One region of the Bradyrhizobium ganzhouense genome, then DNA from elsewhere that is predicted to be linked to it. Evidence: riboswitches for the same ligand, from Rfam matches in the RefSeq annotation. Region 1 holds a riboswitch; each other region holds the start of a gene.

Region 1 (2,264 bases):
CAGGACCGCGGGTATGACGCCGGCAGCTCCATTCGTCGGCGCAGTCACGACCCGTCCCCCGGCCGCGTTCTCTTCATTGACCGCGAGAGCAAAGAGGCTGACCCATTCCATTACGTGAAATGGATGTGCCGCCCCCTTTGACGTCGTCTTGAGCTTGCTGAGCAGGCCTGGCGCACGGCGCGGTACCTTCAGGCCACCAGGCAGAACACCCCCGTTGACACACCCGCGATCGATGCAGCGCATCATGGCATCGCGAACGCAATCCAGGAATGCATTGGTTTCAGTTTCCTCCCTATGCGATAGTTCGTTGGCAGCAACAATATCGGCAATCGACAAGCTGGTCCTCTCACCTATCGCAAGAAGCTCATGCGCTGACGTGAACGGGTACGGCTCACATCCAACGTTTCGAACAGCGGGGTTCCTCGGCTGGTCGCCTTCACACACGATCGCGCCGCCGCCAACGGAGTAATAGGTTTGACGAAGCAGGACGCCCGTATCCGAATGCGCTGCGAATTTCATACCATTTGAGTGCCCCGGCAGGAACTCGCCGGTGCGGAAGGTGAGGTGCTGACTCTCATCGAAGCCAACCGCATGGCGACCACCAAGCATGACCTCGGAACGCGATCGGATCAGCCCGGCGATGATGGGTATGGCTTCAGGATCAACGGATTCTGGCAGCCAGCCCGATAGTCCCAGCAGAATGGCAATATCGGTGCGGTGACCTTTGCCGGTCAGCGCCAGCGACCCGTAGAGCTCGACGACAACCAAGCGACAGCGCCATAGATCTTCGCCCAAGCATTCGATGAATCGATGGGCCGCGCGCATCGGTCCAACGGTATGCGAGCTGGATGGGCCGATTCCGATCGTGAATAGATCGAGGACACTGATCGGACCGGCTAGGCGCCTGGCCGATAAACTAGGTGTGGTGACTTGTTCGACAGTCTTGGACATGGACGCGCACCTCAATCAAGTGATTGATTTCAAATGCGCCCCATCTGTCTATTTGCCTGAGAGTATTATCCCGTCGGCGGGTGCCAAGGCACCTCTTTCCAGATGTTGTTTCGTCACACGCGGTCCTTGTTGCCTGAGAGTTTCCGGGGCGGTTGCTCCTTCGGCGTCGGCCGAAGCCGATCTCTTCCGCAAGCGACGTCTTTGGGACTCGACCTCCTGAGTCACGACATCAAAATTGTGGCTGCACTTCTCAAGTATTCTACTACGCGGCTTGGGTCAACAATGAACCGAAGATGCAAAGTCTTGCCGTTCTGCGTCGTTTACGGGGTTGACCTGCCGGTAGAGGGATTTCGGTCTGGGCGCTTTGAATTGAGCCATTGGGTCTTGTCGGTCAATCCGGAGTGCACAGCCAGCGAAAAGATACTTTAATGAATTCGTTGAGGACTTCGATTGAATGCTCCTCACAGTGCTGGCTCGCGATATCGAAGGTTTCAAGCGAATCCACCGGACTGAACTCTCGTGCTTCGCGGTGTAGGTATAGGACGCGGCGTTGGCATGGGGCTAAATGCGCATCTTGGGCCTCAACAGATCCGGGGCAGTTGCTCGCCCGACAACCAGTCGACGATTCGGCCACCGCCAAAGCTCGTCGCCATCTGCACGAAGTGATGATCGTCCGGCACCGCTTCGCCGATATCGGCGGCATCGCGACTGAGCGGGTGCGCTCTCATGGCGGCCAGCACGGCTCCGGCGACATCAGGCGACACGATCGCGACCAGCTTCCCCTCATTGGCGACGTAGAGCGGATCGAGCCCGAGCAACTCGCAGGCAGCCGCCACCCCCGGCTTGACCGGGATCGCCTCTTCCTGGAGGCTGAAGCCTAGTTCGGACTGCTGGGCAATTTCGTTCAATGTCGCCGCGAGGCCGCCGCGCGTGGGATCTCGCATCAGACGGATGCCGCGGCCGCCCGCCGCCACCATCCTGGCGACCAGATCATGCAGGGCGGCCGAATCCGAGACGATCTCCGTTTCAAAGGCGAGGTTCTGGCGCTTTGACATGATTGCGACGCCGTGATCGCCAAGCGTGCCCGAGATCAGCACCCGATCTCCGACCCTCGCATTCTCGGCGGAGAGATCCAGTCCCTCAGGCACCAGGCCAACGCCCGCGGTCGAAATGAACAGGCCATCGGCCTTGCCGCGCTCGACCACCTTGGTGTCGCCGGTGATGATATGAACGCCGGCGGATTGCGCCGCCTCGCCCATGGAGTCCGCGATCATCTTGAGGTCTGAAAACCGAAAGCCTTCCTCAATAATGAA
Region 2 (2,264 bases), 3.9 Mb from region 1:
GTGATCGAGTAACCCTTCACCGGATAGACGTTGACGCGTTCGTCGAGCAGGGCGGCGAAGTGACGGCTGGCAACGCCGGCGCAGACCACGACGCCATCGACCTTCAGCATGCCGCGCGCGGAGGCGACCGCGTCGCTTGTGGAAAGATCGGCCCAGCCGAGCACAAAGCCGCCACCGGCTTGCGCGATGGAATCGATGTTCGCTTCATGGATGAAGGTTGCGCCGCGACGCTTGCAGGCCTCTGCCAGCCCGCGCGTGAACTTGTGGATGTCGCCGGTCGCATCCGACGGCGTGAAGAAGCCGCCGTAATAATCCTTGCGCAGCGTCGGCTCGATGCTGCGGATTTCCTCCGGCGTCACCGGGCGCCGATCGAGGCCGCCTTCCTGCAGCAGCGCATTGACGCGCAGGCCGGACTCAAAGCCCTTCTTGTCGTGATAGATGTGCAGGATGCCGCGGCGTTCGAGATCGAAGTCGATGCCTTCGCGCGTTGCGATCTCGAACAGATGCTTGCGGGCTTCGATCGCGAGCCGCGTGGTTTGAATCGTGTTGGCGCGGTAGTTGCCGATATTGGCGACGAACTCGCTCATCCACGAATATTTGTGCCAGTTCGGCCGCGGGTTCATCAGCAGCGGCGCATCGCGCCGGAACATCCAGCGAAGGCCTTTCAGGATCGTCGCGGTGCTGTTCCACACCTCGGCATTGCTGGCGGAGAGCTGTCCGCCGTTCGCAAACGAGGTCTCCATCGCGGCGTAGCGATGCTTGTCGAGCACCGTTACTTTGTAGCCGCGTTCGAGCAGGGCATAGGCGGTCGTAACGCCGGTGATGCCGGCGCCGATGATGGCGATATGGGTCATGTTGAGTTGGGGCTCCCGTGAGTTAGAGACGGCTAACCGCCGGCCCGAAAGCCGTTGGCGGCGCCCCATCTGTCACGGTTACCTGAGAGCTTGATCCGACAGAGACCTCGCGAGGTCTCCGTGGACTATCCCCTTCGGTGGACGTCACGACGATCAAATCGTGCCGTCTCTCTCCAGATCGTCCTGACGATACAGTCCTTTTGCCTGAGAGTTTCCGGGGCGGTTGCTCCGTCGGCGCCGCAACGAAAGCTGGATGCCTTCGTTGCGATCTCTCCCGCATCGTCGCGTGGACCATCGAGCAGTACGATGCGCCTCATTTTTAGACAAGGCTAAATTTCAACCGCGGCTGCCAATGCATTGTGCAGTGCGAAGGTGATTCAATTAATCCAGCGTCGCCAGCAAACCGGCCATCAGGCGACTACGTTCAACCAGACTATCGACCTCGATGAACTCCTCGAGCGTGTGGCCGTTGCCGCCGCGCACACCGAGACCATCGAGCGTCGGGATGCCCATCGCGCCCGTAAAGTTGCCGTCGGATCCTCCGCCCGAGCTCGCATGCGGTAATTCCGCGCCAAGAGATTTGGCGATGCCGCGGGCCTTGTCATACAGCGCCATGGTGCCGGCATCCGGCTCCCACACCGGCCGCGTCACGCCGCGCGTCACCTTGAAGGAGACGTCATTCGCTGTGCCTGAGAGTGCCAGCATCCGCTCGACGCCGCGGTCGAGATCGGCCTGGCGCTTGGCCATGGAGAGCGCCTCGCCGGTGGCGGTCGTTGCAACGCAATTGACCCACTGTCCGCCATGCACGACGCCGACCGAGAAGGTGCAGTCCTCCGTCGTCATCGCGTCGATCGCAAGAATCTGCCGCGCCATCTCGCGGATCGCCGAGCGTCCCGCCGACAATGTCGCGCCGGCGTGGCTGGGCCGCCCCGTCGCCTCCAAATTGAATCGCGCGATGGCGTAGCGTCCGGTGGTGACGCCGTTGTCGGCGCGGCCGGGCTCGGGCACCAGCACATATTTGTTGCGCGCAGCTTCCGCCTCGATGATGTCGCGCGTCGAGGGCGTGCCGACTTCCTCGTCCGGCGTGAACAGAATGGTGATCGGCAACGGCGTGGTGAAAGAGGCGTGCACCAGCTGCCGGATCGCTTCCAGCGAGAGATAATTGCCGCCCTTCATGTCGTAGATGCCCGGGCCGTAGCACTTGTTGCCCTCGCGGCGCCATTTCAGCTTCTCGATGGTGCCGACCGGGTGGACGGTATCCATGTGGCCGGCGATCAGGATGCCCGGCTCGCCTTGCTTCGGATGCGGGAAGCGCGCGCGGACGACGCCGCCGAAGCCCTGCCGGCCGGCAATGCGTTCGATGGTCGCACCCATGATCGCCATATCCCGCGCTGCGATATCGAGCATGCG
Region 3 (2,264 bases), 4.0 Mb from region 1:
CAACGTTTCCTCGATCAAATTCTCCGCGCGCATCAGGTCGGGATAGGCCTGGCCCATCTCGCGGACCAGCGCCCAGACCAGGCGATGCATCAGCGGCTCTTTCGCACCCAGCAGCTGCGCATGGCGCATCGCGCGGCGCATGATCCGGCGCAGCACATAGCCGCGGCCCTCGTTCGAGGGCAGCACGCCATCGGCGACCAGGAAGGCCGAGGAGCGTAAGTGGTCGGCAATGACGCGGAACGAGGCGACCGTCTGCTCGTTCGGTCCGTGGCCCAACGCGGACGACGTCGCGTCGATCAAATGGCGGAACAGATCGGTCTCGAACACGCTGTCGACGCCCTGCATGATGCAGGCCATGCGCTCCAGGCCCATGCCGGTGTCGATCGAGGGACGCGGCAGATCCACGCGCTGCTCTTTCGTCACCTGCTCGTATTGCATGAAGACGAGATTCCAGAATTCGAGGAAGCGATCGCCGTCCTCTTCAGGCGAGCCCGGAGGGCCGCCCCAGATGTGGTCGCCGCGGTCGATGAAGATCTCCGAGCACGGGCCGCACGGGCCGGTGTCGCCCATCGCCCAGAAATTATCCGAGGTCGGGATGCGGATGATGCGGTCATCGGAGAAGCCGGCGATCTTCTTCCAGAGCCCGTGCGCCTCATCGTCGGTGTGGTAGACGGTGACGAGCAGCTTGTCCTTGTTCAGCCCAAAATCCTTGGTGATGAGCTTCCAGGCCAGCTCGATCGCGCGCTCCTTGAAATAGTCGCCGAACGAGAAGTTGCCGAGCATTTCGAAGAAGGTGAGATGGCGCGCGGTGTAGCCGACATTGTCCAGATCGTTGTGCTTGCCGCCGGCGCGCACGCATTTCTGCGAGGTGGTGGCGCGCTGATAGGGCCGCTTCTCGACGCCGGTAAAGACGTTCTTGAACTGCACCATGCCGGCATTGGTGAACATCAACGTCGGGTCGTTGCGCGGCACCAATGGCGAGGACGACACGATCTCGTGGCCGTTCTCGGCAAAGAAGTTCAGAAAGGTCGACCTGATCTCGTTGACGCCGCTCATGTTCATCCAATCGGGTGTGCTTGGACCCGCTTCCTGCCGTCCAAACCTGGGATTCGGGCTGATATCTGCGGGCCAAAGCGCTTTTAGACAAGGCCAGCTTCGCTGTCCAGAAACTGTGCAGAGAGATCAGAGGGTTGCCGCAGTCGCGCAATCCCTTGGCAGTCCCCTTGGCAATCCCGTTGAAAGCCGTCAGGTGCGCGTTGACAGGCTTGGCCGGGCTGTGGTCTGTACCCATCTGTATCGTACGGCCACGTCGGGAGAGACCGGCTTCACTGCCGGCGCCGAAGGAGCAACCGCCCCGGAAACTCTCAGGCAAAAGGACCGCGTGGCTTTGACGACATCTGGAAAGAGGCGCCGACGGGCTTAAGGCCCGGACTGCGTCCGCCGACGGGATAATACTCTCAGGCACAGCGACAGATGGGGCTTCGACTGGTGTCCACGGGGAATCCTCCTCGGGGAACCGCCGAGGGCCCCTGTGATGTTTGCGCGCGACGACCGAGAATCCCTTAGACGTACCCCCCTTTACAACCTGCATGTGTCGCTCGGCGGCAAGATGGTGCCGTTCGCGGGCTATGACATGCCCGTGCAGTACCCCGCGGGCGTGCTCAAAGAGCATCTCCAGACCCGCAACCAGGCCGGCCTGTTCGACGTCTCCCATATGGGCCAGATCGCGCTTCGGCCGAAATCCGGCAAAGTCGAGGACGCCGCCCGCGCGCTGGAGCGGCTGGTGCCGCAGGATATCGTGGCGATTGCACCGGGGCGACAGCGCTACGCCCAGTTCACCAATCCCGACGGCGGCCTTCTGGACGATCTGATGGTCGCCAATTTCGGCGATCATTTGTTCCTGGTCGTCAATGCCGCCTGCAAGGCTGAGGACGAGGCGCATCTGCGCGCGAATCTCTCCGAGACCTGCGTCATCGATTCGCTCGCCGATCGTGCACTGATCGCGCTGCAGGGCCCGAAGGCCGAGTCAGCAGTGGCGAAATTGTGTGCAGAAGCCCCCGCCATGAAGTTCATGGACGCCGGCCCGCATCAGGTCGCCGGCCTCGCCTGTTTCGTCTCGCGCTCGGGCTATACCGGCGAGGACGGGTTCGAGATTTCGGTCCTCGCTGCGGATGCCGAACACCTCGCCAAGACGCTGCTGGACAATCCTGATGTGATGCCGATCGGCTTAGGGGCCCGCGACAGCCTGCGGCTGGAAGCCGGGC

What was found. A riboswitch is a leader RNA that binds a small molecule or an ion and turns the genes downstream of it on or off. The one in region 1 is predicted to bind glycine.
Region 2: another riboswitch for glycine. It lies ahead of ACLFLU_RS27395 (D-amino acid dehydrogenase); the one in region 1 lies ahead of ACLFLU_RS09425 (L-serine ammonia-lyase).
Region 3: another riboswitch for glycine. It lies ahead of gcvT (glycine cleavage system aminomethyltransferase GcvT); the one in region 1 lies ahead of ACLFLU_RS09425 (L-serine ammonia-lyase).

Annotation. Positions count from the first base shown of each region.
Region 1 is NZ_CP181318.1:2,054,916-2,057,179, reverse strand. It holds gene ACLFLU_RS09425 (L-serine ammonia-lyase) at 1-951, opposite strand, end outside; glycine riboswitch at 1,062-1,150, opposite strand; gene hypE (hydrogenase expression/formation protein HypE) at 1,533-2,264, opposite strand, start outside.
Region 2 is NZ_CP181318.1:5,931,857-5,934,120, reverse strand. It holds gene ACLFLU_RS27395 (D-amino acid dehydrogenase) at 1-854, opposite strand, end outside; glycine riboswitch at 922-1,033, opposite strand; glycine riboswitch at 1,037-1,141, opposite strand; gene ACLFLU_RS27390 (M20/M25/M40 family metallo-hydrolase) at 1,236-2,264, opposite strand, start outside.
Region 3 is NZ_CP181318.1:6,083,438-6,085,701, forward strand. It holds gene alaS (alanine--tRNA ligase) at 1-1,056, opposite strand, end outside; glycine riboswitch at 1,301-1,389, shown strand; gene gcvT (glycine cleavage system aminomethyltransferase GcvT) at 1,535-2,264, shown strand, end outside.